One region of the Planctobacterium sp. AWH2_060 genome, then DNA from elsewhere that is predicted to be linked to it. Evidence: predicted binding sites of a transcription regulator. Region 1 holds the regulator's gene; the other holds the start of a gene.

Evidence for each region. Region 1 encodes LexA, which represses DNA repair genes until DNA is damaged. Its sites were predicted from a motif close to TACTGTATNNNNATACAGTA; they were not measured.
Region 2: dinB (DNA polymerase IV) is a predicted target of LexA. The motif match lies at 8,514-8,533, and genes of this name have one in related genera.

What each region holds. Positions count from the first base shown of each region.
Region 1 is NZ_JBSWTG010000001.1:3,662,326-3,678,653, forward strand. Features, by position in the region: gene ACXAD8_RS15660 (PhoD-like phosphatase N-terminal domain-containing protein) at 1-339, shown strand, start outside; gene ACXAD8_RS15665 (flagellar basal body-associated protein FliL) at 351-749, opposite strand; gene ACXAD8_RS15670 (chorismate--pyruvate lyase family protein) at 886-1,455, shown strand; gene ubiA (4-hydroxybenzoate octaprenyltransferase) at 1,479-2,351, shown strand; gene plsB (glycerol-3-phosphate 1-O-acyltransferase PlsB) at 2,354-4,792, opposite strand; gene lexA (transcriptional repressor LexA) at 4,967-5,590, shown strand; gene coxB (cytochrome c oxidase subunit II) at 5,986-7,107, shown strand; gene ctaD (cytochrome c oxidase subunit I) at 7,119-8,717, shown strand; gene ACXAD8_RS15700 (cytochrome c oxidase assembly protein) at 8,727-9,287, shown strand; gene ACXAD8_RS15705 (cytochrome c oxidase subunit 3) at 9,300-10,181, shown strand; gene ACXAD8_RS15710 (DUF2909 domain-containing protein) at 10,186-10,395, opposite strand; gene ACXAD8_RS15715 (SURF1 family protein) at 10,425-11,132, shown strand; gene ACXAD8_RS15720 (hypothetical protein) at 11,116-11,682, shown strand; gene ACXAD8_RS15725 (COX15/CtaA family protein) at 11,693-12,670, shown strand; gene cyoE (heme o synthase) at 12,675-13,589, shown strand; gene ACXAD8_RS15735 (SCO family protein) at 13,586-14,239, shown strand; gene ACXAD8_RS15740 (polysaccharide deacetylase family protein) at 14,236-15,276, opposite strand; gene ACXAD8_RS15745 (MATE family efflux transporter) at 15,325-16,328, shown strand, end outside.
Region 2 is NZ_JBSWTG010000001.1:4,810,646-4,826,973, reverse strand. Features, by position in the region: gene ACXAD8_RS20845 (S1 family peptidase) at 1-238, opposite strand, end outside; gene ACXAD8_RS20840 (TolB family protein) at 426-1,946, opposite strand; gene ACXAD8_RS20835 (putative Ig domain-containing protein) at 2,008-3,606, shown strand; gene ACXAD8_RS20830 (hypothetical protein) at 3,745-4,209, opposite strand; gene ACXAD8_RS20825 (DUF1653 domain-containing protein) at 4,209-4,460, opposite strand; gene ACXAD8_RS20820 (MFS transporter) at 4,464-5,696, opposite strand; gene ACXAD8_RS20815 (M17 family metallopeptidase) at 5,737-7,269, opposite strand; gene dinB (DNA polymerase IV) at 7,419-8,501, opposite strand; gene ACXAD8_RS20805 (transposase) at 8,755-9,507, shown strand; gene ACXAD8_RS20800 (transposase) at 9,517-9,882, shown strand; gene ACXAD8_RS20795 (methyl-accepting chemotaxis protein) at 10,274-12,271, opposite strand; gene nqrM ((Na+)-NQR maturation NqrM) at 12,526-12,759, opposite strand; gene ACXAD8_RS20785 (FAD:protein FMN transferase) at 12,767-13,795, opposite strand; gene nqrF (NADH:ubiquinone reductase (Na(+)-transporting) subunit F) at 13,874-15,106, opposite strand; gene nqrE (NADH:ubiquinone reductase (Na(+)-transporting) subunit E) at 15,134-15,742, opposite strand; gene ACXAD8_RS20770 (NADH:ubiquinone reductase (Na(+)-transporting) subunit D) at 15,748-16,328, opposite strand, start outside.

The DNA.
Region 1 (16,328 bases):
TTTGTTGCTGTGGTAAGAAATATCATTCCCGACAGGCATAGCCAGCGTTGGCAAATAAAGTGGCAGTTTGCCGAAGATCCTTATTTTGAAAAGGTGGTGAATTCCGATAGCGTTAAATATGCTTCGGAGGAGGATAAGCTGGTACAGATTAGATTGGAAAATGTCCCACCCAATAAGAAGCTATACTTTAAATTAGAGTGTGAAAACTGTACAGCCAGCGAATGGTTAGGGGCGTCAGAACTCGGTAATACTACTCAGTTTGTTGTTTTTCCAACGACAAGTTTGTCAGCCTCGGCAGAGGTTGAGCAGCGTTCGCCAGTTGTGGAAGTGGTTTACTGATAAGGGCTTTGTTAGCCCTGATACAGGTATTTAGTAAAGATTACGTCTTTAATCATTTCTGAACCGGTTTCGGCTTTCATCAGCTTGCGCAATTCATCCAGGCAGGCGCGACGAATGTCTTCGCGGCCGGTTAAAGACTTAACTTGCTCTTCGGTCTGTCTGCCAAAGATATCAATGGTGGTGGCTCGCAATAGGGGCGCGTGGTGTTCGGCGGCCTCCAAATGCTTGGCAGAATCCAGCATCAGTTCGATGGTCACCCTGACATAACCGATATTGCGGCTATTGGAACTGATGTAGTTGGTTACGATATCCGGTTCCAGCCCAAAGTAAGCTGTATCATTGGCTTGTGTAGCGCCACTAAAGAGCAATAGGTTTGCTAAAAGTGTTAAACCCAATAATTTCATTTTCATATTCAATACCAGAAAAACCAATAATAAACAGGATGATAACGGCCTACCCGCTATTGTAGATTATATTACGCCGAAGCTTTAGTCTAAATCATGTAATTGGTATTATTTTGCATAATTTAATTAATCTACATGAATTTTGGCTGAAAACTCCCTGAATAATCTCACTATTACCGAATCCTGGCATGACGCAGAGGATTTGCAACCTGTCGATCCCCTGCTGCGCAACTGGTTGTTGAATACGGGCTCATTAACCGAAAGGTTGCAATCCAACTGTTTGCGCTTTGAAGTGGAAGTTTTGAATCAGCGGGTGGCAGAGATAGCTCCCGATGAAAGCCAATATTTGTATGGCCAGTTTGATGAGGTTGCGCAGGATACTCAGGTTCGTGAGGTGTATTTGAAAGGCAATGGAGAGCATTGGGTGTTTGCTCGTTCTCTCTTGCCGGTTAGCTTTCTGGAACAAGAAATGTCAGAACTGACCCGGTTAGGTAACAAACCCTTGGGTAAGATCATCTTTAACGATGCCAGATTTCAACGTCAGAGTTTTCAGTTGGTAAAGTGCCCGGTGGCAGGTGCAACCCAGACAAAACTTGGTATTGAAAGCAGCATAAACTTATGGGGACGGCGCTCTTTGTTTCGCTTTAAAACCCATCGCATCATGGTGGCTGAACTTTTCTTGCCGGGTAGCCCCGCCTATGCCAATCATTAATCCGACCTGTTGATGTGAGCAAAATGGATAGATCAATAAAACTCAATGCCTTGTGGCGACTGATGCGTGCCGATAAGCCTATTGGTACCTGGCTGCTGATGTGGCCAACCGCCTGGGGCTTAATACTGGCAGCCGAAGGGTGGCCTGGTTGGCACATTAGCCTGGTGTTTGTTGTGGGCACATTTCTGATGCGCTCCGCCGGTTGCGTTATCAATGATTTTGCGGATCGCAAGATAGATGGCCACGTAAAACGCACGGAACAGCGGCCAATTGTCAGTGGTGAGGTTTCCGCAAAACAAGCTCTGGCATTGTTCACGGGCTTGTCTTTAATGGCTTTTGCCTTGGTGCTTACGCTGAACTGGCAAACGATAGCATTGTCTTTTGTGGCGTTGGCGCTGGCGTTTTGTTACCCCTTTATGAAGCGCTTTACCTACTTACCACAGTTTGTATTGGGAGCTGCTTTTAGTTTTGGTATTCCCATGGCCTTTATGGCGATCCGCGAGCAACTGCCCTGGTGGTTGTGGTTGATTTATCTGGCTAACCTGTTGTGGACAGTGGCTTACGATACTATGTATGCCATGGTGGATAGGGATGATGATGTGAAAATCGGGGTAAAGTCTACCGCGATATTGTTCGGTCAATTCGACAAACTCATCATTGCCATTTTGCAGTTGTTAACCCTGCTGAGTTTAGGTTGGGTATTCCTGCTGTTACAGTTGGGATATTTTGCCTATGGTGCACTGTTTATCGCGGCGTTTTTGTTTATTCAGCAGCAAATAATGATTGCAAAGCGTCAGCGAGAGGCTTGTTTTAAGGCTTTTTTACACAATAATAAAGTGGGCTTTGTGATCACCTTGGGACTTATCGGGGAGTTCCTTCTCCCCGTGTTAATTTGAGGTTACTTTATCTGCTGTAATCGTTTAACAAATTCCGGAGAAACCAGAGTAAACAGCAATTGCTGTAATTCCCTGCTTTTTTCCGAGTGCAGCAATAAACCTTCTTCATTGGCTTCCCAGATTTCATATTCACGGGCTGCGGCAATAAAGGTGGCTAATACGTTTTTGTCGTAAAATTCCGGGGCACTGATACCGTGCAATGTTGACATGCGTTCTGCTACCTGACGACTGCGCTTTTCAAGTGCGCCGCGTGCAGTGGTACCCAGCTGTTCCAGTTGATTGAGTACTAAAGCGTACCGTTGCAGCGTTTCCTGAATAACAGACTTCAATAACCACAGGCTATAAAACTGCACACTACTGGTATCTGCAGGCATTAATATATCATCACTGGCTTTTAACATGCCTTGCTGCACCATGCCGTCTATTAAGCCTCTGGTATAAATCTCAGCCTCTTCCTCTTTCATGTAGATAAAGAGTTCTTTTTTCAACAATGGAAAAATCCGGGCTACAATTTTTATAACTTCTTCGCGGTGGCATTCGTTATGAGCAACAACTATCGCCGCGATTAATCCGGGTACGCAGAACATATGCAGAATATTATTGCGGTAATAAGTGAGCAGGATAGCGTTGTCTCGTTCAATCGAGATGATTTCCCCGAAGCTATCTTCGGTGACATTAAACTTACCCAGTCGCAGGGTGTTTTCTAACAGTTTTTCTGCGCCCACCTGAGGAAAACTGCTTTGATTGCTAAATGGGCATTGCCTTAGCAAGGCCAGATAGCTTTCCATGACCTGCAACAACTCTTCTTTGCTCATGGCGCGTTTCTCCGCCACCAGTAAACAAAGTGACGCCAGGCCCATGCCGCTTACCGCTGATGCCTGATTAATACGCTCCAGTATATTGTGGCTCAGGGTGTTCACCGTAGGATTAAGCCATGATGGTTTTTTATCGTCCAGGCTGGCTTGCGCTTCTCGCCAATCCGGGGCATTTTTATCCAGGTATTGGCCCAGATGAATAGGCTCGCCAAAGTTTAAAAATCCGTAGCCGTAGTTTTTCAGCTTTCTGATGGCGGAAAATACCCCGAGGAAAGATTCTTTTTCCTTACTTTTGCCGCGCAATTCCTTGAGGTAGCTCTTCACTTCCATTACATGCTCATAGCCGATATAAACCGGGACTATGCTCACCGGGCGTTTAACGCCTTTTACCATTGCCTGAATAGTCATGGCTAACATGCCGGTTTTGGGCGGCAGTAACCGGCCGGTTCTGCTGCGTCCGCCTTCGGCATAAAATTTAACGGAATAACCCTTGTTAAATAATTGCTCCAGGTATTCGCGGAATACCGCAGTATAGAGTTTATTACCAGCGAATGAGCGGCGAATAAAGAAAGCACCGCCGCGTCGGAATAAACCACCGATGGGCCAGAAGTTGAGGTTAATACCCGCGGCAATGTGCGGTGTCACCAGTCCTTCGTGGTAAATTACGTAGGTCAGCAGCAGGTAATCCATATGACTGCGATGACAGGGAACATAGATGATTTCGTGACCATTTTGCGCCAGTTCCCGCACTTTATCGGCATTTTTAACTTCAATACCGTTATATATCTTGTTCCAGACCCGGCCCAATAAGCGATCGCCCAGGCGGATCACGCCTTCCCGGTAATCGGCGGCAATTTCTTCGATGTAACTTTTCGCTTTGATTCGTGCTTTGTGCAACTGTTGCGGAGAGTTCTTAGCTTCCTGTGCCATGGCTTTTTTAACGGATGGCGCAGCCAGAATGCTGTTAAAAAGCTGGTGTCGGTCCATTAACATTGGACCGTTCATACTTTGCTGCCGACGATAAAAGTGGGTGCGGGCCAGTCGGATCAACTTATGAGCGATTTCAGAATCTGAGCCTACGGTGGTGGCCATTTTTTGGCTGGAAACCGCGGAACTGTAATAGACAAAGTTATCTCGCCCTAAAAACAACACAATAAAAAACTTTCGCAACCAGTTTGGCGAGGCCTTGAAGGTGAACAGGTCTGCCCAACCGCGACTTTCTTTACCTGGTGCGCGTCCCCAGAAGATAGACACGGGAACGATTTGTAAATCCAGGTTTTCATCATCTCGGTGCAGTTCAAAAAGGCGGGTAAAACTTTTGTTGATGTCTGTGTGTTTTGATTTTTTTGAGAATAGAGATTCAGGTTCCTGCAAAAACAAACAGTTGCTAATTTTGTCACCAGCAATTTCCAGGTGTTGATCGGGAGCCGGTAAGCCCAGCATTTTGGTAGACAACTCCAGGGCAACGCGGTCAGTGACTGAATTAGTTTTTAACAGATAAATGATAGGACGAGTTTTATCGATACCTAATTCGCCCTCGATATCTGTAGGAATATTACTGGTTTTTACCAGCCAGCGAGTCGGGTATTTTACTAAATTAAAAAATAGATTTTGATACCAGGCCATGGTGCTTAAATTCAGATTCAAATTATTGCGATCATAGCATGACCTTTTCTGTTTGGCTTAGTGATCTGTGTAAGCGAATTTCAGCGGACTTAACTGAAATTGCGGATTTTTTATTGAGATTATCCGGTAACTGTATATACTCCCAGTTAAACTGTACGTAAAAACAGGTTAGATATGCGTCCACTTACGTTACGACAAGAGCAGGTGTTGAACCTGATAAAAGAGACAATCTCCGACACGGGTATGCCGCCCACCCGAGCCGAAATAGCACGTGAGCTTGGCTTTAAATCAGTTAATGCCGCCGAAGAGCACCTAAAGGCGCTGGCCAGAAAAGGGGTGATTGAAATTTTAGCGGGCACCTCTCGTGGTATTCGCCTTACCGGACCTGTTGATGAACCTGAGCCGGAATTAGGTCTGCCATTAATTGGTAAAGTCGCGGCTGGTGAACCCATCCTGGCGCAAGAGCACATAGAAAGTCACTATCAGGTAGCCGCTGGCATGTTTCAACCTGAAGCCCATTATTTGTTGCGGGTGGACGGCGAGAGCATGAAAGACATTGGAATTATGGATGGCGATTTACTGGCGGTTCATCGCACTAATCAGGCCCGTAATGGTCAGGTTGTGGTGGCCAGAGTGGAAGAGGATGTTACCGTTAAGCGTTTTGAAAAGAGCGGCTCTCAGGTATTGTTACATGCCGAGAATCCTGATTTTGCACCAATTAAGGTCGATCTAAAATCTCAACCCTTAAATATTGAAGGTATAGCAGTAGGAATTATCCGAAATAACGCCTGGATGTAGCAAACTTTTCTTGCCAACAAAAATATTTCACTATTTCTCACTCTCTTCTAGCCCATTGATAAATGGGCTTTTTTGTATCTTTAACGGCCTGCTAGTTGGTTGTTCCCGTTAAAAGTTAGCTTTAAAAACAGCTTATTTATTTCCCTTTTTAAGATTTCGGTCTATTTTTGACGCTATAGATGATGAAAAAAACATCATTTAGTGTCTCTCAATTGTTTTTGATCTTCGAAATTTGTTTACATATCATTCAGATTTTAACATAGTAATAACATATATGTTTCAATGCTGTAACTTTTGTGCGGCACCGTTGTTGTAAAAATGACCAACAACAAAACAACGGGTAATGAAGGAGGAACACACAGGTGGGTAAATTGTTTACTGGAATTTGGGGCGTGATGGCGTTTTTAGTGAGTTTCACTAGTTTCGCAGCGTCAGATCCCAAACCTGATCAATATCAGTTAAATCTGCGCACTGGTGTCACAGATATCAGCCAACAGGTATATGACTTACACATGACCATTTTCTGGATTTGTGTGGTCATTGGTGTGATTGTATTTGGTGCCATGTTATGGGCCACGATTTTCCACAGAAAATCCAGAGGGGTTACACCGGCAACATTTCATGAAAGTGTTAAAGTGGAAATCGCCTGGACCGTCGTGCCCTTCATTATTCTAATCGGAATGGCTATTCCCGCCACCAAAACCCTGATTGCTATGGAAGATGTGTCTTCACCTGATGTCACCGTTTTGGTAACCGGTTCTCAGTGGAAGTGGCATTACAAGTACATGGATAACGAGGTTGAGTATTATTCTGTGATGGCTACTCAACCCGAGCAAATCAATAACAAGTTAGAAAAGAATATTAACTATCTGCTGGAAGTGGATCGCCCTCTGGTCATTCCTACCAATCAAAAAGTCCGTTTTCTGATCACCTCGGATGATGTTATCCACTCCTGGTGGGTACCGGATTTTGCCGTTAAAAAAGATGCCAACCCAGGATTTATCAACGAAGCCTGGGCAAGAGTTGAAAAGCCAGGTATCTATCGCGGTCAGTGTGCTGAGTTATGTGGTAAGGATCACGGCTTTATGCCGGTTGTGGTAATTGCCAAAGAGCCAGCAGATTACGCGGCCTGGATTGCTGAGCAAGAAGAGCAGCAGCGCATAGCCAAAGAAGAAGAGCAAAAATTACTGGCTATGAACATGGATATGGACGAACTCATGAGTGTCGGTGAGCGCGTTTACAACACCACGTGTGCCGCTTGCCACATGCCTAATGGTGAAGGTTTACCGGGCGTATTCCCGGGACTGAAGGGCAGTGATATCGCCATTAACGATATGCAAAAACACATTGAGGTCGTGGTTAACGGTGTTTCCGGAACGGCCATGCAAGCTTATGGCAAGCAGCTTTCCATGAAAGAGTTAGCCGCTGTAATAACTTACGAGCGAAACGCCTGGGGTAACGATACAGGTGAATTGGTGCAAGCCAAAGATGTTAACGCTGTATTAAACGGACAATAAGGGGAGTTGAGATGAGTACAGTGACTAATGATATCCATCACGACGAGCACCATGATCATCACGATCATAAACCTACTGGTATTAAGCGCTGGTTATACACTACTAACCACAAAGATATAGGTACTTTGTATCTCTGGTTTGCCTTCATCATGTTTTTGATAGGCGGCGCCATGGCAATGGTTATTCGGGCGGAGCTGTTTCAGCCTGGACTACAAATTGTTGACCCTAACTTTTTTAATCAGATGACCACTGTCCATGGGTTGATCATGGTATTTGGTGCCGTTATGCCAGCGTTTACTGGTCTGGCAAACTGGATGGTACCACTGATGATTGGTGCGCCGGATATGGCGTTACCCAGAATGAACAACTGGAGTTTCTGGATCTTGCCTTTTGCCTTCTTGATCCTGTTAATGTCCTTATTTATGGAAGGTGGCGGTCCCGCGTTTGGTTGGACTTTCTATGCGCCTCTGTCTACCACTTACAGTAACGATACAACGGCTTTGTTTGTATTTTCAGTGCACATCATGGGTGCCAGCTCAATCATGGGTGCGATTAACGTTATCGTAACCATATTGAATATGCGCGCACCAGGTATGACTCTGATGAAAATGCCACTGTTCGTCTGGACCTGGCTGATTACCGCATTCCTGCTGATAGCTGTTATGCCGGTATTAGCTGGCGCGGTGACAATGGTTCTCACCGACAAATTCTTTGGAACCAGCTTCTTTGACGCTGCTGGTGGCGGTGATCCGGTGATGTTCCAGCACATTTTCTGGTTCTTTGGTCACCCTGAGGTGTATATCATGATCTTGCCAGCCTTTGGCATTATCTCTCAGATTGTTCCCACCTTCTCCCGTAAAAAATTGTTTGGTTATTCCTCCATGGTATATGCCACGGCGTCCATTGCCTTGTTGTCATTTATCGTCTGGGCTCACCATATGTTTACCACCGGTATGCCAGTGGGGGCGGAGCTGTTCTTCATGTTTGCCACTATGCTGATATCGGTGCCCACCGGGGTGAAAGTATTTAACTGGGTGGCGACGATGTGGCGCGGTGCAATCAGCTTTGAAATTCCCATGATGTTCTCCCTGGCTTTCATCGTGTTATTTACCATTGGGGGCTTATCAGGCTTGATGCTGGCGATTACACCGGTGGATTTCCAGTACCATGATACTTACTTTGTCGTGGCTCACTTCCATTACGTGCTAGTTACCGGTGCCGTGTTCTCCATCATGGCGGCTACCTATTACTGGTTGCCTAAGTGGACGGGCAAGATGTACGACATCACACTGGCCAAGCTACATTTCTGGTGTTCACTGGTGTCAGTCAATGTGTTGTTTTTCCCTATGCATTTCGTCGGTCTGGCGGGTATGCCCAGACGTATCCCGGATTATGCCTTGCAGTTCGCCGATTTTAACAAGTGGATCAGCTTGGGAGGCTTTGCCTTTGGTCTATCGCAACTGATCTTCCTGGCGCTGTTGATTAAGGCTTGCCGCAAGCAAGGCGAGCCTGTTTCAGCACAGGTTTGGGATGGTGCAGAAGGATTGGAGTGGGAGGTGCCGAGCCCGGCTCCGTATCACACCTTTGAAACACCGCCAGTGGTTAAGTAATTCGAAATCATGAGTAATTCGCGGCAGAAAGAAAATAACAAGGTCGTCATTAAGTTGGTGGTCGTTGTTTTCGGTATGTTTGGCTTTGGTTTTGCCCTGGTGCCTTTATACGACGTATTTTGTGCAATCACAGGTATTAATGGCAAAACCTCTAATGAAGCTGCTGTGTATGCCAACATTGAAGTGGATAAGAGCCGGTTGATTACCGTGGAGTTTATCACCCGAACAAACACGGGTATGCCGTGGCAATTTGAGACGCAAACTCGGCGCGTAGAAGTGCATCCTGGCGAAATGCATCAGGTGGACTTTTACGCCAAAAATCCTACTAAGCGGGATATTGTTGGTCAGGCTGTTCCTTCAGTATCTCCGGGAACAGCAGCGATTTACCTGAATAAAACAGAATGTTTTTGTTTTGAACAGCAACCGCTCAAGTCTGGTGCTGAAACTGTGATGCCGATGCGGTTTTATGTGGATCCCGAATTACCGGAGCACATTAACTTTTTTACAGTGCAATATACTTTGTATGACGTAACCGGGGATGTGCAAGAAATTGCCATGAATCGCGGTTAAAAGGAGAAGAAAATGAGTGAACAACAATACGAAAAATACTATGTTCCCGACCAAAGTCCATGGCCGTTTGTTGGCGCTGTTGCGCTATTTCTGATGGCATTTGGGGCTGGTAATCTCGTTATAGAAATGAAAAATGGCACCGATGGCAATGCCGGAATGGTTTTGTTGGCGGGCTTTGTAATTTTACTGTTTATGCTGGTGGGTTGGTTTAAAAACCAGATAGATGAATCTATGTCCGGTATGCACAGTGCTCAACTTGGACGTTCATACCGACAAGGCATGTCCTGGTTTATCTTTTCTGAGGTTATGTTCTTTTTCGCTTTCTTTGGTGCCCTGTTTTACGCCAGAGTGATTGCCGTGCCATGGTTGGGGGGCTCTTCCAACAATGCCATGACCAACGAAGTTTTATGGCCAACATTTGAAGCTATCTGGCCATTGGTGGAAACACCAGGAGGCACTACCACCGAAGCTATGCCCTGGACCGGTCTGCCTCTGTACAACACCATTATTTTATTAGTGTCCTCGGTAACGGCTCACATTGCACATGTCGCATTAGAAAAAGGGGAGCGAGCAAAACTGAAATTGTTCCTTGGCATCACTATCTTATTAGGTTGTACTTTCTTGTACCTGCAAGTGGTGGAATATATTCACGCTTATCAGGACATGGGGTTAAAGCTGGATTCCGGCATTTACGGGAATACATTCTTTATGCTCACCGGTTTCCACGGTTTGCACGTAACCCTGGGTACCCTAATGCTGATCATTATGTTTGGACGGGTGATGAAGGGACACTTTAGCCCAGACAACCAGTTCGCATTCCAGGCCACCAGTTGGTATTGGCACTTCGTTGATGTTGTCTGGGTGTGCTTATTTGTATTTGTTTATATTCTTTAAAAACTCAGTAGGGACGGGGATTAGGTGTAATTATCCCCGTCGCCACTGCGAGAATCAGTAAAATAATAATCACCGCGGAAGTCATTACACGACGCCCAATAAATTTGGTCATGGAACCTTGCCCAGGTTCATTCTTTAACATTATCATCATCGCTCTGAACAAATTGTAAATCATAAAAAGTAAGAGCAGCGCTACTATAATTTTAACCGTCATTCAGAACCTCAATTGCCTGTGTATATTTGATGAGAAAGTTACCGATAGTCCCTACCATAATCACTTTTGTGGCCGTTGTCATCTTATTGAAATTAAGCTTGTGGCAGTACGGTAGAGCGCAAGAAAAAAGTGAGTTGGCAAAGCAAGATGTTGCGGCGGGGCAGTTGGTTTATGGCAATTTGAAAGAAGCCTTGTCAGATGATAGTGAACAGGCTTTTAAACGAGTTTTGATTTCTGGCAGGGTTGATATAGAACATCTTTTTTATTGGGATAACAGGGTGCTAGAGGGACGTGTTGGCTATGAAATTATTGCCCCTGTAAGCACCGAGGCGGGCTATTTATTGGTAAACTTTGGCTGGCATAAAGACAATGACTTCAGGCGTTCACTGCCTGAAGTAGAATTACCTTCCATGCTGGAAGATGTCCAGGTAGTACTTTATATGCCGGGTCTGAACCAACTGACCCGACAGGCTGCTGAGCAAATCAGTTGGCCTGCCCTTATCCAGCAACCGGAAATAAGTTTAATGAGCCAGTGGCTGGAGCGTGATTTAGTGCCCGTTATGGGGTATGTTGAACAAACACAACAATATGCTTTGGAGAACAATTATAATCCTGTCACCTTGTCTCCTGAGAAACATATTGCATATGCAGTGCAGTGGCTGTTGTTGGCAATTGCCTGCATTCTGGTATTTATCCTGGCCTTAAGGAAAAAGTGGAACGATGAGCGACAACAATAAAACTAATAATCGCAATACCTTAATAATATTTGTCTTAGTATTTTTACTGCCGGTAGTTTTAGCCTGGTTTGCGCTGCAGGGAGACTGGTTTAATAAAAGTGCCACCAATAAAGGCGAGCTACTTAGCCCAGTTATTGAAATGCCAGAGCTGTTACGCGGTGAGGAACCAACCTGGCGTCTTATGTATGTTTTACCTTCGGCTTGTGATGAGACCTGCAAAAACGCCATCTACAGTCTCAATCAGGTGTGGATTGCCGCCGGAAAGGAACAAGATCGCATTGTACCTACTGTACTGCATCTGCCAGATAGTGATGCTGCCGCAGTTCAGTCTCTTGCCGACGAGAGTCATTTTGTATTGATAAAGGCGGAATCTGACTATTTGGATAAGGTGTTTAAAAAGCAATCGGTTAGTGGTATTTTTATTGCAGATACGCTGGGAAATGTAATTCTTCGTTACCCTCTTAGCACCGAACAACAACAAGCGGTATTAAAAAGCCGCGATATACTTGCCGATTTGAGAAAACTGCTAAAGCTTTCCCGGATCGGGTAGAGCCAAATTTATGAGAAATCTCGTTAAAGTTAGTATTTTTCTCGCCCTGGTGGTCATTGTGCTTGGGGCTTATACCAGATTAACTGATTCTGGCTTGGGTTGCCCCGATTGGCCTGGCTGTTATGGGCATATAGTGGTCCCCAAAACGGATGATGCCATTGCCAAAGCTGAGACAGCTTTTCCGGACAGACCGCTGGAAGCACGTAAAGCCTGGATTGAAATGGTGCATCGCTATTTCGCCGCCACACTCGGCTTGTTAATTCTGATTATTGCCGCTCTGGCCATTAAAAACCGTCGTCAGCATGTTCCACTTAAGCTTCCTCTTCTGATCCTGGTGCTGGTGATTCTTCAGGGTGCACTAGGGATGTGGACTGTTACGCTGAATCTGTTACCTGTGGTGGTTATGGGCCATTTACTGGGCGGTTTCACCATCTTGTCTTTGTTGTTTCTTTTGCACTTAAGATTAAAACCCTTTCGCATTCCCGGTGGCGATCCGCGGGTACGGCGTTTTGGCAAATATGCCATTATTGGTTTACTTATATTGGTGATTCAGATTGCTCTTGGCGGGTGGACTTCTGCAAACTATGCGGCATTAGCCTGCACTGAGCTACCGATTTGTGAAGGCGCCTGGTACGAGAAATTAAATTTTTCTGGTGCTTTTAGTGTACCGGAAGCCGACAATTACGAATTCGGTGCTCACCCATATGATGAGCGTATGACCATGCATATAGTGCATCGATTTGGCGCTTTGGTGACCTTTATTTATTTGTGCTGGTTAGGCTTGCGACTGTATACCTCTGCTATTTCTGACCGTATTAAAAACCAATCGGTTTTAATGATTTCAGTACTTGGTCTGCAAGTAGGCTTAGGCGTTTCTAACGTGGTATTCAGTTTACCCATCGCAGTGGCTGTGGCCCACAATGCGGTGGCCGCATTGTTGCTGCTGGTATTGATCTTATTAAATTACACACTTTACAGAAAGACCTGAAACTATGGAAAAAGTTGCTAAAAATGGCGCACCTGCCAATACCTGGAATAGTGCAGGCTGGCGAGATTATTATGAAATGACAAAACCGAAAGTGGTTTTGTTGTTGCTACTTACTGCACTCGTAGGAATGTGTCTTGCGGTAGAGGGGGCTTTGCCGATTCAGCCGCTAGTTGCTGGCCTGATAGGTATTGGTATGCTGTCTTCATCTGCTGCAGTGATTAATCACGTAGTAGACCGTAAGATTGACGCCAAGATGGCTCGTACTTATAACCGACCGGTTCCCAAAGGAAAGGTCACACCGCAAAAAGCGCTGATATTTGCACTGCTGTTGTGTGTCATTGGTTATGCCATTCTGGAGGTTTTTGTTAATCGCCTGACGGCGGTACTCACATTTGCCAGTCTGGTGGGTTATGCCTGTATTTACACTATGTATCTGAAGCGTGCCACACCACAAAATATCGTGATTGGTGGTCTTGCAGGCGCGGCACCGCCTTTGTTGGGTTGGACCTCAATGACCGGGGAAATTCACGGTAACGCTCTGCTGTTAGTGTTGATTGTCTTTACCTGGACTCCGCCTCATTTTTGGGCGCTGGCAATACATCGCGAAAAAGATTACGCCAAAGCGGAAATCCCCATGCTGCCGGTAACTCATGGCGTTGAGTTTACCAAAACGTCAGTGTTGGGATATACCGTCTTGCTTGGCCTGATATGCCTGATGCCGTATCTGGTGGGGATGACGGGATTGATTTATTTGATTGGTGCCACGCTGCTCAATGTGGCTTTTTTGGTGTATGCCTGGAAACTGAAATACGCCGCCAACGAAGAAACAGCAATGAATACCTTTAAGTTTTCAATCCTGCACCTGATGCTGTTGTTTGTCATTTTATTAGTGGACCATTACTTCAAGTTTGTCTTATGAAACAAAATTTGCTGTTAGGTAGTGTCGCCGCCGTCGCTTTAGTGGCTGGCGTTTGGTTGGCGATAAATATCGCTCCACCTGCGACGTCGGAGCCGATGCATGCCCAGATGTATCCTGCACCCAGATTGCTGCACGATGGCGAACTGTCGGCTCATGACGGTACCAGCATTACACCAGCCTGGTTTAAGGATCAGTGGACTTTGGTGTTTGTGGGATATACCTGGTGTCCGGATATCTGCCCAACAACGTTGGCGGAACTCAAGGGCATCTATCCGCAACTAAGCGCCATGAGTACAGAACCACCGGTCAGAGTGTTATTTGTCTCGGTGGATCCAGGTCGAGACGATGTGGCCAGACTCAAAGAATATATTGAGTTTTTTAATCCGGAATTTTATGCCGCTACCGCAGAACACAAACAGCTTTTTCCATTTATCCGCAGTATGGGCATGGCCTATGCGATTGCAGAAAGTACTGACAAGCCAGATTATCTGGTAGATCACAGTGCTTCAATGGTCATAGTTAATCCCGATGGTCATGTTGTGGGGCGCTTTAAGCCCGACCACAAACCAGGACAACTAGCGATCAGTGATGCTCAGCAGATACTTACTGATATGCCAGTGATTATCGCTAATTATCAAGCTAACCGTTAATCCAGCCACTTACCTTCTGGGGTGGCAATAAACCAAGGCTGAGAGTGCCAGTAATAGCTGCCGCGATGCTGTTTACTGGGCGCAGTGCAGTTAACTCTGGAGCGGCCAGGTTTGAGTGTCTTTCCTGCGCTGACGGAGACTCGATTGTCTTGCCAGCTCGTCGCAATTTTTTCACCGTTAAAATAACAGGTAAATAACGCCTTATTGAAATCCGAGGTGTTAATTTCCAATTGGTATTCCAGTGCTGGTGGAGTGTAAAACACAGGATCAGCAATGGACGATGACAGCACCGGCATCGCTAGTGATTTGAGTTTGGTCTTTAGCGTGGCCAGATTGCTGTAGATCCCCGCGGCGGGAAATCTCGGGATCTCTTGTAGATCACTAACAAAACCTGCGGCCCCGGAATGTTGCGCAAAGCCAACGATATCCAGTTCTTTTAACAACGCCTTAACGGCTGCATTGAATTCACCAAAGGGGTAGGCCAGGAATCCGGGACTACTGCCAATGTGCTTTGTTATGGCAGCTTCGGTATCCAGAATGTGTTGTTTGGTTTGTGCCAGCCAGTCTGGTTGCCTGGCATTTTGCAACAGGTGTCGATGATCCCAATAATGATTGGCAATTAAGACGCCTTCTTTTGACAATTGTTTTAGCTCAGACCAATCCAGGTGACTGGGTCCCACCCCCACTTCTGATGGATTGATAAAAATGGTGTAGGGGAAACCATATTCTTGCAAAATTGGATGGGCGTTTTCTTTGATATTGCGAAAACCATCGTCAAAGGTGATGGCAACGGCATTATCCGGCAGCGGTTCGCGACTCTTTATGCTTTCAACTAACTTATCCAATGTGATAACAGTATGATTTTGCTGTAAATACGCCATGTGCTCGGCAAACTTTTCAGGCGAAATTGTTGTCGAAGGTGGGGTATCATTACTGACGTGGTGGTACAGCAAAATTGTGGCACTTTCATTGGCGGATAAACTGACCCAATGAAAAGCACACATCAATAAAGTCACTATCTTTAATTTCAATGTCATTTGCTGTCTGACCTTTCTATTCACCTTTGGGACAACAAGAGTAACAGTTTGACTTTTTACAACGCAATACGTTATTTCACCGTGCTGGCGGTACCCATGATCATCAGCAACATCTTTACGCCCCTGGTAGGTCTGGTGGATACCGCAATTATTGGTCATTTACCCGGTACTCAGTATTTAGCAGGTGTTGCTTTAGGCGGTATTATCATCACGCAATTAATCTGGGTTTGCGGCTTTTTGCGGATGTCGGCCACGGGATTGAGTGCACAGGCCGCGGGACGAGATAACAACGATGAATCCGTGGCTATCCTGGTTAACGGGATTTTGTTGTCTGTTGTTATAGGTCTGTTGATTTGGTTGTGCAGTCCGGCACTTTTTCAGTTGGGTGTTTATTTCTCCGGAAGTAATGAGCAGGTTGTTGAGGTCGCCGCAGAATATTTCTTTATTCGTATTCTTGCAGCGCCAGTGTCGTTGACTAATCTGGTATTAATGGGCTGGTTATTAGGGCGCAAGCAGCATGCTAAAGTCATGTGGCTGCAACTGATTGCCAACCTGACCAACATTGGTCTCAGTCTGCTGTTAGCTTTGGGCCTGTCACTAGACACCATCGGGGTCGCACTGGCCACTGTATTCAGTGAATGTCTGGCGTTATTGTTATCACTGTTGTTGGTGCGCAAGGTACTGCCGCAATGGCGCAAACATTTGCGGGTTTGTCGTAGCAAAATAAAGCAGTTTCTGTCACTGAATCGCGACGTATTTCTGCGCAATATTTTCTTGCAACTATATCTGGCGGTTTTCACCTTTATGGGACTGCAATTAGGTGAATTGACTGCCGCTACCAATGCATTGTTAATGCAGTTTTTTGTGCTGATAGCCTTGGGGCTTGATGGCGTTGCTTATGCTGCGGAAGCCCTGTTTGGGGAGGCCATCGGAAAGCAGCAGCGGGACAAAGTAAAGTTATGGACTCAGGTTAGTTTATTGATTTCCAGTCTGTTTGCATTGGGTTACAGCGCTGTTTTCTGGTTCTTTTTTTATGACATATCGCTATTGCT
Region 2 (16,328 bases), 1.1 Mb from region 1:
CCGCAGTAACAACCCACTCAGGATGCACTAAGGTGCCGTGCACACCGATAGAATACAAGGTTGCCAGAGGCGGAAAATCCGATGACGAGGCGTTATATTGCTCATCAGCAACATCATGGCGGATCACAATAGCCTGGCTCTGCAGCGGAACGCTCATAAGACAAATAACAGCAGATTTTAAAACTGATGATTTGGTTTTATTGCGAATGGTTTTAGCGATACTTGAATTGCCTAACAAGATCTTAATTCCTTTTTACTTTGCACTTAGTAATTGTTTTACCACGTAACCCCAATGCAGAGTTGTTAGCAAGTGTAAGTATCTGTGAATACGACAAGTTTTGAGAATCAGATGTTTCCAGATCAGCAAACACACAGCCTGACTGCTAATATTGAGAATCAGCGCAGAGACAGTTTTGCCTGCGCCTCTACTGCCTGGCAATAAATATATTGCCATGATTATTACCAGTGACACTTAACACCAACTTTTGTCCATCATAGGTTGAGGCGATGTTACCGGAAATTGCCGGACGTACCGATTCATACATCTGCTCAGCTTTTTGAGTCTCTGGATTAAGACGCCAAATTTGATTGTGCTGTCGGGCATTAATGTAATAGAGGTGGCTTTCACTTAAGGTCCAGGAGCCACTGTTGTGACGGGGAAAATCGGCTAGTATGTCAGCAATACTGTTGTCCCTGACATCATAGCGAAACAGACCATCCTTATCAGCCAGCGACAATATCAGCGAGTGTTTATCAAATGCCATTGCCCGGCTAATTCGAAGCTCTTGGTTCAGCAGTTCGGCTTTATTATCAATTATCCGCACCAGCAAGCCCGATTGCTCGCCACGGGTGAGCGCCAGAATCGCGCCGCTTTTATCGTAACTGCACTGAGTGATACTGAATCCCTGTGGCGAAATCCGGGTAACCACCGCCAGTTGCAAATCGTATTCATAACAAAAATAGCCCTTTTCGCCAAAGCTACTCACCAGCACCCGCGTCTGATCGGCAGACCAATGAGGCGAAACCAGGTGTTCGTCGTCCATGCCCAGCAACCTCTGATCTGACTTTGTGTCAAAGTTGTACAACCAGATTTCATCCCTGCCAAAGCGATTGCTGTTATAAGCCAATAGCTGTCCATCTGGTGACAGCGCCGGGTGATTGTCGTATTTGGGAGAGCTGACAATCATTGCTGAGGAATGATCTGTCGGATCAATTGCCAGCAGGTTAGCCTGATAGTTCACTTCCTGAAATGCCAGTTGGCTGTTGTCAGTGGTGATGGATGGATTTTGGCTGTTTCGCGCCCCCAAGTTGATATTATCATCAACACCTTCCCGCCATAACCACAGATTGCGATCCCCTTTTGGATTGCCATCATAAATGATTGAACGACCGTCTTTGAGCCATACAAAACTTTGCGAATAGGCCTTGTGGTGCGTGATGGCTTGCGCTTTAGCATCAGGAGCAATGTCTTGAATGTAGATATTTCTGACGGCATCTATTCCGCGAATAAAACCGATTTTAGTTCCATCCGGGGAAAAACGCGGGCGGGTATCAAACAAGGTATTGTTATCGGATCTGGTGAGTTGGGTTATTTGCTGACTACTGAGATTTAAACTGTAGATGTGATACCCGGCATCCTCTTCACTGTTCTTTCCGACAAATGCCAGTTGCTTACCATCGTCGCTCCAATCCAAAAAGGGGGAAGTATTAGGCATACTGCACGGGGTTTTCATTTCCCGTAACAGGCTGCTTAAAGTGATCACCAATACCTGACACTGTTCACCTTTAACCACGGCCACGGCAATTTGCTGTTCGTCAGGAGACCAGACCGGCGATAGCACCCAGGCTTCCGGCTCGGCAATGGTGTGCAAGGTTCTGCCATTAGCGTCCTGAACACGCACCAGCATCACACCATGACTTCGCTCGGTAAATGCCAGCCTGGTCATCTGGGATCCAGCCAATCTAAACGACCCGCAGGTAGTGTTGAACAATGACAATGGCGAATTCATGTCTACCCCTCTGGCAGCCGAATTTGATGCTGACAGAAAGCTCTACGTTGCCAGCTATGGTCAGAACCGCATTGTTAAAATTGATCCTGAAACCTGGCAGATAGAAGATGTGTTGCTGGAATCCGGCGGTGGCCTGATTCTGGGGGTTGATTCAGGCATTGCAATCCACGGCGATTATCTCTATGCACCTGGCTATGACTCAGACAACGTAATTCGCATTCATTTACAAACCAAAGCGGCTGAGGTGTTTATTCCACCAGGAAACAACGGCATGGATGCACCGCGTTCGATTCTGTTCGACGGTGATCGCATGTTAATCACTTCTGAGCGCAGTGACAGTGTTATGGAATACAACGTCACAACGGGTGACTATGTCGGGCAATTCATGCCCGCAATTCGACCTGCCGGGCTTATTCAGGATGGCGATGATCATGTGCTGCTCACCCAGAGACGCTCAGTTCTGCGGGCTACGCTTGCTGGTCAGGAAATCGAAACCGTCGTGACAGAAGGTGAAGGCAATCTTTATGGTGCCACCAATATCTTCAGACTTTATAAATCCGGTATGGACAGTGATGGTGATGGCTTGTCAGATGAAGATGAAGCGGATATTCACCAGACGGATCCAAATAACCCGGACACCGATACCGATGAACTAAATGACGGTGATGAAATAGAACATGGTACAGCCCCCTTAAATGCGGACTCCGATGCCGACCAAATGCCCGACGGCTTTGAAGTGGCGAATGATTTGCTGCCACTGACTCCGGACGCCAATGAAGACCCGGACAATGATGGACTAAGCAACCTGCAGGAATATACCGCTGGTACCTTTCCGCAAAACCCGGATTCAGATAATGACGGATTGCTGGATGGCGAAGATACCCGTCCCCTTATCTCCGACGTAACGCCGGTATTGCGAGGTACGCCAGACGCATCGGTATTGCAAGATCAACAATATCAATTTACCCCTGAGCTGGACTACCCCGGAAATGTTGAAGCGGTGAACTTCAGTGCTGAAAATGTACCGCAGTGGGCAGAATTTTCAGAGCAAGATGGCAGCATCAGCGGACAACCAGGCAATGACGATGTAGGTGTTTACGAAGGCATCGTCATTCGCAGTCAGGACAGCAACAACAGCGATCAATTAGGACCATTTTCCATAGAAGTGGTTAACGTAAATGACGTGCCATTTTTGGTCAGCGGCGCCACACTCCCCTCTATCTCTGTAACTCAAGGCGATGAGATTAGTCATGACCTGGCTGAATTATTTGATGATTTGGATACAGGCGATGCAATCAGCTTCAGCGCCGAAGGTTTGCATGAAGACTTCACTCTGAGTGAAGCAGGGATGCTGAGCGGGACCGCAGCAACAGTAGGAGACTTTGATTTTACGATTACTGTAACCGACACCGCCGGTGGCAGTGTATCTGGCGCTATCAGCATTGCAGTCAGTGCCCAGTCTACAGCTTCTTCAGGAAACAATAATGTAGTTAATGACAGTAGCAGGAGTTCTGGTGGATCGTTTGGCTATATGACTGTCTTACTGTTGATGTCTTCAGTTTTGTTCCGTCGCCGTTCTGGAACGGTTCAAATGTAATTTCATAGCTATTTACTCTGGGGCCTCCCAAAGTATTTCCCCCGGTTTGTCAGTTCAAAATCCGGGGGCTTTCAAAACGCCTGCCAGCTTATCTTTGAAAGTGACCGACAGACGAATATATTCACTAAAAGCAGATTCTCACCAAACCGCCTGCTTAATAGCGCTTTCAATACTGGCGATATCCTGGCTAACGGCTTCGTTATTAAGGTCAGACAATGCGACACTAAAGCTAAATGTCATCAGCACAAACTTGTCAGCATTTTTAATCGAAGACACTCGCCAGCGAGTGACGACCACCTCTTCGCCATCTTCTTCGCCACGCAATTCTTCCATGTCGCAATAGACGTTTTCAGCGATTTCTTGTTGTTCACCTTTGGTGTAGACGCTGTTTAATAAATGCTGCTGTTGCTGCTGGTCTTTAACGTCAAACTGGTAGCTTTTAATAGACAGGCTGCCGGTGTCGTTGCTCTGGTTAACCAATACGATTTCCGGTACCTGACTACCAAAGTTTAAAGAGCTATCCAGCTTTATGTCAGAGTCGTGTTGCTGCCAGTTTTCAGGCAAAGTTAAGGTAGCGATACCAAATAAATCAAATGAGTTCATCAGGCACTTTCCTCCATTGGACCAACATAGGCGAATCGTGGGGTCTCTTTGCCCTCTACTTGTACTGTTTCGGTAAACATATCAAATGGCCGTATCCACAACTTGCCTTCGCCGTAGAGCGGACGGTATACCACGTAAAGGGTTTCGTCCTCAGAATGGATGGCAGTATCAATTACCTGATAGTCATTACCTTTGTAATGGCGGTATAAGCCTGGTAGCAGGCTTTTGTTATCTGTAGGGGAATTACTCATAAATTACTCTTTTTCAGAAATCAGGGTTGTGTGATGGGTCTGAGCCTGTTTATCCAGGTTTTCCTGAACATCCAGGTGCCACCAACGCAATACCCATAATAGTAATATCAAAATCGGGATACAGGACAGCATCATGGCCTGCCACCCCAGAAAATACAGCACTGCGCCTGCCGATAATGAAGCAGCTGCCTGAATGGCAAACATAACACCATCGTTTAATGCCTGTGCCTGAAAGCGTTCTTCGGGTTTATAAGCTTTCGGTAACAAGCTGGTACCCGCAGTAAACAGGAAATTCCAGGCAATACCCAGTAACACTAATGTGATCCAAAAGTGCCAGTAACCGGCGGCAAAAAAGCCCGCAATGATACAGAGCAAAAAGATTGCGATACCGGTGAGGATCAACTTAAGCTCGCCAATTTTGCCAATTAGCCAGCCACTAAAAAACGAGGGCAAAAACATCGCCACAATATGGCTCTGAATCACTACCTTAGTCTCTGCCAAACTGTGGTGTTCAAAAACATGCATGTGTACTGGCGTTGCCGTCATGATAAACGCCATCAGGCCATAGCCCAGACTGGCAGACAAAACCGCCACCACAAATCCGGGATTGCGCAAAAAGCGTCTTTTACTGGGAGGCAGGGCTTCTTGCGCTCTCTCTTCGCTGAGCTCTTCGGTTTTCTTCGGTTGATAAAACAAGAACAAGATAAAGCAACCGGCCTGAATACTGGCCAACAAATAGAAAGTTCCCTGAAAACTGCCCGGCGTCAAGCCCTGTCCCAGCACCGATAATTCCGGTCCCAGAATGGCGGCGACCAGTCCGCCCAATAATACCAGCGACACCACCTTAGGCACCCGCTCCAGGCTTACCCATTCTATCGCCGCAAAGCGGATTTGCTGAAACCCGGCAATAGCACAGCCCAACATGGCAGAGGCCAGGCAAAACTGCATAAAGGAGGCTTTCTGCACAGCATTAGCGGCCACTAAGCTGGCTGAAACGCCCATGATGGCCGCCATCAGGAACACCTTCTTGCGCCCTATCCTGCGCATTAACAATGCAATGGGTGATACTGAAAAGGCCGTCCCCAGAATCATCAAAGCCAGAGGCAATGTTGCGTATTGTTGCGCAGGAGCCACCTGAGCGCCAAATATACCGGCCACCAGTACCATTAGAGTGCCAGATGTGGTACTCAATGCCGCTATCGCAGCTAATAACCAAACTATGGGAGGGAATTGCATTGTTGTCCTTAATATTGGGGGCATTGGCCCCCTTAAATGCTTATTTTAAATAGCGTCCGGCTAACATCATCAGGCCGGCGGCAGTGGGTTTGCCATGTTGCCAGTCACCGCCTTCTACGCCACTTCCGGCAATGTCCACGTGAGTATAGGCGTATTGTGTATCGTTCAGTCCAGAAGCCAGCTGCAAAAACGCCATGGGGAATTGATGCCCACGGGCCGTCACTGCAGAGGCCGCATTGTTAGAGGATAAAATATCATCCGCTTTAGTGCGAGGTTTAACGAAATCAAAATCTTCTCTGCGAGAACGAGATACTTCGGCTGGATCTGCCCACAAGTCACCTGCCACAGATAACTGCTGGGCACTGTTGACGGCTCTGGCAACGCCGTTTTCTACCAGCGCTGTGTAGGGTCCAACAGCACGCGCAGCGTGACCGGTCAGCGTCGCAACTGAAAAGAACTCCGCTTTATCATCTCCGGCTGCCAACTCTTTTAAATGAGTCAGCACGTCGCACAGTACCAGGCGTCCTTCAGCATCGGTATTGCCAATACGCACCCGAACACCAGCGCGACTGGTAATGATTTCATCAGCCACAAACGCATCAGCGCCAATGCTATTGCGCACTGCGCCGATCTCGGCCACCACTTTAATGCCTTTTGGCTTTAATTCCGCCAACATTTTCATGAATCCCGCTACGGTGGCGGCACCACCTTTATCGCGACTCATACCCGCCATGTGTCCACCGGTTTTTAAATCTGCGCCGCCAGTATCATAGGTAATGCCCTTACCTGCGAGGTACAGGCTGTGCTCAATCGGACCTTCACCTTCATAGGTCATGGTGATTACGCGGGCCTGATGACGTTCGACCGACTCTGAACAACGAGCGACAGCAAACAATAGCGGGTAGTCCTTTTCTAACTGACGCTGATCACTAATGACTTCGACTTTTACGTCGCTGTCGGCCAGGGCCTGCACACAGTAATCTGCAAATCCCGGAGGGGCCATGCGCTCTGGCTCAGTACCACATAAATCTCTGGCTACTCGTTTGCCTGCTTCAGCCGCCATTAACCACTGAGATGATGTTTGGCTATTACCGCTGATAAGGCCTAGCTCACCAATGGGTTCGATATCTTCTTCGCTCAGTGCTTCGCGGGCTTCTAAGGGCTGCCACAAACCCTGAGTGAATCCCAAATAAGCTGCGCCAACGGCATTTTGAAAGCTTTGTTCTTGTGGCGCTTCTAACCATATAAGAGGTTTGCGAATGCCCGCAGATGCCGCCAGTTTGGCTGCCTTATTAGCCGCATCAAAAAAGCGTCTGACATCATCGTAGTAACGTGACAACTCACCGGTTGGTGCAAATACAATACGCTTGCCCGGTACTACATCACTGTTGAAAAGTAAGACTTCTGAGTCAATTCTGGCGTCTATTTGCTGGTGTTTTTGTAACGCAGCCTGGATATTTGACTCGGTTACCGAGGCAACATTGGCAGCCACCACTATCAGTGCATCCCACTGGGACTGCTGTGCCAGCGCATCTGAAATACTGTTGATGTCGATTATTTTTGGATAAGCCATGGAAAAACTCCTTATCGTAGGGGTTGATAGCAATCTGTGTTTTCACAAACTGATATAAGGCAATTGAGGCGCATATTCTGCATGGTTCAACGCCTTGCCACAAGCGAATGACAAAACAGCCAAAGCCACTGTTTCGCCTAATTGTGCAGTTAAGATTCCGCTTCTGAGTCGTCACCTTTTTCAAACTGCAAAGGCAACTGCCGACTATCGGCTTCATGAGGCATGGCAACGTGTAGTCCTACCAGGCGAATTCCCCGTTTGTTCTGCCTTTCCAGGATTTGCGGTAATAAAGCTTCGAAGGTATTTAGCGATACAATTTGCGTGCGCTGATCCATGGTGGTTTGCTGAAAGTCGGAGAACTTCAGTTTTATTCCCTGATTGTGCACAGTGAGATTGGGACTGACTTTCTTAAGCCTTTTGATGAGTTTGGGATAGAGCTTATGAATAATCTCCAGACATTGCTGCTGAGTGTGAATATCCTGGGCCAGGGTGGTTTCGATACCCACGGATTTTCGTTCACGGTGAGTGCTGAGCGCTCTTTCATCCACTGCATGACAGCGATCCCAGAGTATTTTACCAAACTTACCAAATTGTTTTAGCAATCGCTCCCTGGGATAGTTTTGCACGTCGGCGCATGTTTCCAGGCCCAGTAACGCGAGTTTTTCTTGAGTGACTTTGCCCACGCCGGGGATTTTTTTAAGGGGTAAGCCGGTGACAAATTCCAGTAGCTTGTTCGGGGGAATTACGCACATTCCATCCGGTTTATTCTCGTCACTGGCTACTTTGGCTACAAATTTAATGGGGGCAACACCGGCCGAGGCGGTCAATCCGGTTTCAGTAAAAATCGTCTGACGAATATCTTGCGCGATGCGCGTGGCGCTGCCAGCAAACAGAGTTGATTCAGACACATCTAAAAAGGCTTCGTCCAAAGACAATGGTTCGATAATGTCGGTATAGCGTTTAAATATGGCTTTGATTTTGCGGGATTCTTCTACATACACATCCATGCGGCCCGGCACCAGCGTCAGATGCGGACACAGCTTCATGGCATGGGCGGTGGCCATCGCCGAGCGCACGCCAAATTTGCGCGCCGGATAGTTGCAAGTGGATATCACACCTCTGCGATCAGAGCTGCCTCCGATGGCAATCGGAATATCACGTAACGCAGGATTGTCTCGCATCTCCACGGCAGCATAGAAGCAGTCCATATCGATGTGAATGAATTTACGCAAAACACACTAAAGCACTGTTTATTTGAACAGTATTCTAGTGGATTCTTAAAGGAATTAATACGCTTTTTAGGCGTAGGGTTTGTCGAATTCATTCGAACAACCGCGGGGGCAATCAGCTGCAGCGTCGGAATAAATTCCGACCTACAAATCTTAACTATTCAGCGGTACTGAAATAAACAGCAATTACCTTGTAGAAACTATGAAGGACAGAAATCAGCTACCTTTTCTTTAACGACAAAGCAAAGGAAAAACTATGACCACTGTCCTTCAACAAAACGATAACGCAAAACATCCTCTTCTGTATATGGCTTTAGAGTTTGCGAATAAAACCTGGAAGGTTGGCTTCCACAATACAGCAAAATGCAGAAGCAAAACCATCGATGCGGGTGATTTGGTTGCTCTGGAGCAGGAGCTCCGTCTGGCAAAAGAAAAACTTAATGCCTCAGCAGACTGCACGATCAAGTGTTGTTATGAAGCCGGGCGAGATGGTTTCTGGATTCACAGAGCACTGAAAGCCCGCGGAGTTGACAATCTGGTGGTGGATTCCGCCAGTATCGAAGTCAGCAGAAAGAAGAAGCGGGTCAAAACAGACCGGATAGATTTGGAGGCCTTGCTGCGCCTTGGAATACGCTATCACAGTGGCGATAAAACAGCATTTTCCGTGGTCAGAGTGCCCACGGTAGAGGAAGAAGATGCCAGGCGTTTACACCGTGATCGGCAACGGCTGGTTAAAGAGCGTGGTGGTCACAGCGCTCGCATTAAATCATTGCTGATACTCGCTGGTATTCGGATTGACTCCATGTCAGAGCTGGAATCAATGACCCGGTTCACCAGCCCGGCTGGATATAACCTGGGACCATTCACTACCGAAGAAATTCGGCGGGAATATGACCGCTATAAAGTGGTCAGTGAGCAGGTAAAAGCCGTAGAAAAAGAGCAGGCCGAACAGGTCAAAAGTGCCTGCGGAAAAGCGGCAAGGCAACTGAGACAGTTGATGCAACTCTAAGGCGTGGGATTGCAGTTTAGTTTTGTCATGGTACAGGAATTTTTCAGTTGGCGGGAGTTTTCCAATGTCAGAGAAGTGGGAGCCTGTGCCGGGCTGACGCCCACGCCATATGACAGTGGCGACAGTCAGCGTGAGCAAGGTATCTGCAAAGCAGGTAATAAACGCATCAGAACCACCATGATAGAAGCGGCGTGGATGTGGCTCAGGTGGCAACCAGGCAGCAAGCTTAGTCAATGGTTTGAAGAACGGTTTGCCAAAGGTGGTAAGCGTATGAGGCGCATCGGTATTGTGGCGCTTGCCAGAAAATTACTGGTGAGTTTATGGAAATACCTTGAGTACGGCGAGATGCCTGAAGGAGCTATATTCGGTAACTAAGTGGTAAAAGAATAACGGTTTTAGTCAGAAGATAATGTTGTCGAAAGTCACGTGTGTCGAACCTTGATGAACAGGTTCAATCGTTTTTGTAGAAGAAGCGGCTTTCACGTCAGGTAACAGGCGTATATCGCAAGTAGTTTTAGGTTGGCGGCCGCAGGGCCGCAACGGATAGAAGGTTGTTATAGTTTTCGGACATAACTTCACAGTTTACCTGAGCAACTTTATCGTTAAGTGAACAACAATCAGCCATGAGATACAGGCTTATGTAGTACTTAGCAAACAGAATTTACAAAGGGGCTTGACTATCGAGTCCTCATAGAAGGTTCGAATTTATTCGGACAACGGCAGGAGCGATTAGCTGCGGCGTCGGAATAAATTCTGGCCTACAAACCTAAACCTTAAACTGTTTCAGCACATCATCCAGATTACTGGCAAGGCGTTTAAGATCAGAGATGTTTTTCTCTACGTCCTTACTTTCCATCACAGTTTCATCAGCCAGTTCAGTAATATGGCTGACGTTTCTGGCGATCTCTTCTGCGGTGTAGGACTGTTGCGTATTCGCGGCTACGATACTCTGCATCTGCTGCTGAATTTGCTCTACCCCGGAGAAGGCCTGGTCTAACACGGTTTGCAGATCTGCCACTCGTTGCACACCGGACTCGGCCTGGGAATTACTGGCGGTCATTGCCTGGCTGGCTTGCTTGGCAGTGGTTTGCAAAGCACCAATAATTTCCTGGATATGACGGGTAGACTCCTGAGTACGACTGGCCAGGGTTCTTACTTCGTCGGCTACTACTGCGAAACCGCGACCCATTTCACCAGCACGGGCCGCTTCAATTGCCGCGTTCAGTGCCAACAAGTTAGTTTGTTCGGTAATAGCAGAAATAACATCCAGTACTTCGCCAATTTTATCAGTTTCGGCTTCCAGAGCCGCGACCACTTTAGCCGCTTCACCGATTTGGGTAGATAGAGAGTTGATATCGCCAACAGCGGATTTAACCACGGCACTGCCCTTGTCCATCTCAGCTTTGACGTTATCCGCCACTTCCATAGCGCCACTGGTATTGCGGGACACATCTTTACTGGTTTCGGCCATTTCATAACTGGCACTGGCCACGGATTCGATTTCGGTTTTTTCGTTGTTCACCAAATCCAGGTTGTGTTGCGTGATCTCACTAACGCTCTTGGTTGTACGGTTAACCTCGGTAGTAATATCCATGGTCTGTTTTACCAGAGCCTGAATCTTATCCATAAAGCTATTGAATTCGCTGGCCAGTTGACCAATTTCATCTTCGCGTTGTAAGTCGATGCGTTTGGTCAGGTCTCCGTCACCGCGAGAGATATCCTTCATGGCATGAACCATAGTATTTAACGGGTTCAGCATGGGGCGAACAATCATAAACACCATAACGGCAATAATGGCCAGCATAACAAACATCAAACCAGATACTTGCCACATAGCGTTATTTACCGGACCGTTAACAACGCTATCGGGCACCATAAATCCCAATTTCCAGTTAACGTAGGGGTATTCAGCGGCAACTTTGTCGAAGATCACTTTATAGTGTTCATCTTGCCAGTATACTTCGGTGATACCGTTATTCTGACGCGCCAGCATATTCTTTAGTTGCGCAAATCCTTCAGTATCACTGAAGTAGCTATCCACTTTACTCATGTCTGAGCCGGGAGGAAAACGCTCGTTAAAGCCGGGAAAATATACTAGTACCCCTTTATCAGTCACCAGAAACGCATTGCCTTTACCTTGGTATTTTATTTTACTCAGCAACTCCTGTCCTATTGTGGTAATCAGAATATCCATCCCGCCGACTCCGATGAATTTTCCATGGTGTTTAACAACAGCTTTAATTGTCGTTGATATAGAACCGTCGTGAATATCAACTGCCGGATCTGTAACGTACAATCTATTTGTGGCAATAGCTTCATGCCACCAGGGGCGTTTATTGGTGTAATAATCAGGATCATGATCTAAACGTCCGGTCTTATCAAAGTACTCAAAGGTATTAGCCGAGCCAAAGAAGACACTTTTAATAGCGGAATCATTGTCGGAGAAGAACTTAAAAAATCCCTTAATCATTTGATAATCTGAATCATCACTAATGTCACTCTGACGCTCATTATAATTGGCAAACCATGTCAATAATCGCGGGTTTGCAAAAACACTGTGGATCACCTGCCCTTTCGCTTGAAAAAAACCTGAAATTTCTGTGGCTTTTTGGGATACGATGTTTTGAATATCGCTGTTGACACGCTCAATCGTGCTGGATTTCACTTGTTGTACTTGCCAAATTCCATAGAGCAAAAACAAACAAGCAATTCCCGAAACACAAATAGCGATCAGTCTTTGACTAATGGACTTCTGAAACCACATATTGCAACCTTTATAATTTATTTTTTATTGTACTTACGCCTAACCTTAACGGCTGGGCTCAAAAATTGTTGAGTAGGGTTCAACTAAGACGCGCTTATTGTCTGAATTTAGAGCAGCTATGTAAAGGAATGTGACAATTAAATTGCAGTAATTAGTGGAATTTAAATGGCAGGGCGTGCATCAAACTTTACTTTAGAGAGAAAAATCAGGCATCTGATCAGCAGATGCCCAATATTTATTGAAGATGGAAGCTATTAAACAATTTTATTGTTTTGCCATTCTTCGATTTTCTTTTGTCTGGCTTCTTCTCTTTCCATCCGGGCTTTTTTGCGATCACAGGGTTCAGGGCAATCACAAGCCTTATCGATACCCAACGCACCCAGTCCCCCACAGGAGCCGGAAATCGTTTTATTTTGCAAAATATAGCCAATCGCCATTGCTGATACGACGATCAAAAAGAACACGAATGCTAACAGAAAGGTACTCACTGCGTACTTACCCTTTTTTATTCAGAAATGATTCAAAACCCGGCGTAGTATACTCTTTAAACTCGCCATTTTCTCGGGTAATCAGCAAAACCGCCAGATCATTTTCCAATGCCATAGCCAGTCCTGCATCTTTACCCATAACTGCAATTGCGGTGGAATATCCGTCTGCGGTTAAACAGGAAGGATGCACCACAGTAACAGAGACCAGATTATGTTGGATAGGCTTTCCGGTTTTTGGATCTATCAGATGAGAATAGCGAATACCGTCCTCTTCATAATAGTTGCGATAATCTCCCGAAGTGGCAACGGCATTGTTGCCAACGGTAATGATCTCCTGAATCGCCCGCTCCATGGTCACCGGTTTTTCAATGGCAATGCGCCAGCCCTGACCATTTTGTTTTACGCCAGCGACGCGCATTTCGCCGCCAATCTCCACCAGATAATTATCGATACCAAACGATTCGACAATCTCCGCCACCTGATCAACGCCATAACCTTTCGCCACTGTAGACAAATCTACGTACATATCCGGATGAGCACGGCTTAAGCTATTGCCACTTACAGATAGTTTATCAATGCCTACTCTGGCTCGGGCGGACTCAATATCGTTATCAGTAGGGATCACTTCCGGTCTGGCCTGAGGTCCAAACCCCCAGAGATTTACCAATGGCCCAACGGTAATGTCCAGGTATTGATTGCTCAGTTCACCAATGCGCAATGCTTCTTCAATTACCAACAAAGTTTCTGCCGACAGTGGGTAAGGCTCAGTGGTTTTGCTTTGATTGAGAGTCGACAGCTCAGAAGCAGGGTCGTAGGTAGACATCAGTTTATTGATGTGCACCAGTTCGGCATCCACGCGTTCCTGTAACTTGCTGCTGTTTACTTCAATCTCTGACCAATACTTGATGTTATAGGTAGTGCCCATCGTCGGGCCAGAAAGGTGCACTTCCACAGGAGGCTGTTGGCAACCTGCAACCAAAAACAGACTGACCACCAACAAGGCAAATAAATTGACGCGAAGAGATAATATATTCATTTAGAAAACTTCAAATCGTTGCTAAAAAAGGCTTATTAAAAAAGGGGCCTTAGCCCCTTTTTTTAAATGTTTACGGTATTAACCGCCAAAGTCATCCAGCATAATGTTATCGTCTTCTACGCCCAGGTCTTTGAGCATATTGATAACCGCCGCGTTCATCATAGGTGGTCCACACATATAGAACTCACAGTCTTCCGGCGCTGGGTGATCCTTCAGGTAGTTTTCTAACAATACCTGGTGGATAAAGCCGGTATAGCCTTCCCAGTTATCTTCTGGCTGAGGATCAGACAAGGCCACATGCCACTGGAAGTTTTCATTTTCTTCTTGCAGCATATCGAAATCTTCTACATAGAACATTTCGCGCAGTGAACGTGCACCGTACCAGAAAGAAATCTTGCGATCTGATTTAAGACGACGCAGCTGATCAAAGATGTGCGAGCGCATCGGCGCCATACCTGCACCACCGCCCACGAATACCATTTCAGCCTGAGTTTCTTTGGCAAAGAATTCACCAAATGGACCAGAAATAGTGGCTTTGTCACCTTCTTTCAGACTCCAGATGTAAGAAGACATCTTACCGGCCGGCAGGCTCAAATTATTAGGTGGCGGCGTAGCGATACGCACGTTCAACATAATAATGCCTTCTTCTTCCGGATAGTTAGCCATAGAGTAAGCACGGATGGTTTCATCATCCACTTTAGATTCGATGTCGAAGAAACCAAAACGCTCCCAGTCAGGACGATACTCTTCAGGAATATCGAAATCCTTGTATTTAACGTGGTGAGCAGGTGCTTCAATCTGAATATAACCACCAGCACGGAAAGGTACACTCTCCCCGTTTGGAATCTTCAGCTTAAGCTCTTTAATGAAAGTGGCTTTGTTGTCGTTAGAAATAACTTCACAATCCCACTTCTTGATACCAAAAATCTCTTCCGGCAACTCGATATCCATGTCTTGCTTAATAGCAACCTGACAGGACAAACGGCAACCTTCACGGGCTTCACGCTTAGTAATGTGATCCAGCTCAGTAGGCAGAATTTCACCGCCACCTGATTTGATATCAACGCGACACTGACCACAAGAGCCACCGCCACCACAAGCAGAGCTGACAAAGATACCATTTTCAGCCAGTGCGCCAAGTAACTTGCCACCTGGTGATGCGGTGATCGCTTTGTCAGGATCACCGTTAATCAGAATTTTAACATCGCCGGTGGGAACCAGCTTCGATTTAGCGAACATGATGATAAACACCAGCGCTAAAACGATAGCGATAAACATACCTACACCGAGGTAAATATCAGTTGGATTCATAATCTTTTATTCCTCTCCTGACGCCGCTTAGATTGATACACCGGAGAAGGACTGGAAGCCCAACGCCATCAAACCAGCAATAATAAATACAGACCCCAGGCCACGAACACCTTCAGGCATGTCTGCATACTTCAGCTTTTCACGAATACCGGCTAACAGGACAATGGCAATCGCCCAGCCCGCGCCACTACCTACACCGAAAAAGATACTTTCGGTAAAGGTGTATTCTTTCTGGATAGCAAAGGCCACACCACCAAAGATGGCACAGTTAACCGTGATCAAAGGTAAGAAGATCCCCAGTGCGTTGTACAATGCCGGGAAAAACTTATCTAAGGTCATTTCCAGAATCTGAACCAGTGCAGCAATAACACCGATAAAGGTCAGGAAGCTCAAAAAGCTCAGGTCAGCCTCAGGGAAACCGGCCCATTCAAGCGCACCAGGAGCCAGTACGTTTGAATACACCAATTGGTTTACCGGCACTGAAATACCCAGTACCACGATTACCGCAACACCCAGACCCATTGCTGTTTTGACCTTTTTCGATACCGCCAAAAAGGTACACATACCAAAAAAGTAGAAAAGTGCCATGTTCTCAAGGAAAATTGAGCGCACTAACAAGCTAATATAATGTTCCACTTTAATTACTCCTTAGGCTCTACTTGTTCCGGGCGAATGGTACGGATGAACCAAATCAAGCCACCAATCAGGAAGAACGAACTAAACGGCAGTATCAGCAGGCCATTACCTTGATACCAGCCACCATTTTGTACCAGTGGCAGGATCTCATATCCTAATAACGTACCAAAACCACCCAGCTCTTTGATCGTACCAATAACGATCAATACAAATGAGTAACCCAAGCCGTTACCGATACCATCGAGGAAGCTCATGGTAGGTGGACTCTTCATAGCGTAAGCCTCAGCACGGCCCATAACGATACAGTTGGTGATAATCAGTCCAACGAATACCGAGAGCTGTTTTGACACTTCATAGGAATAGGCTTTTAACACCTGGTCAACCAGAATTACCAGTGAGGCGATAATGGTCATCTGAATGATGATACGCACGCTGGAAGGGATTTGATTGCGAATTAACGAGATAAATAAATTAGAAAACGCCGTTACAAAGGTCAGTGCCGCTGACATGACCAGTGCGGTTTCCAGTTTTGTAGTTACTGCCAATGCTGAGCAAATACCCAGGATTTGCAGTGCAATTGGGTTGC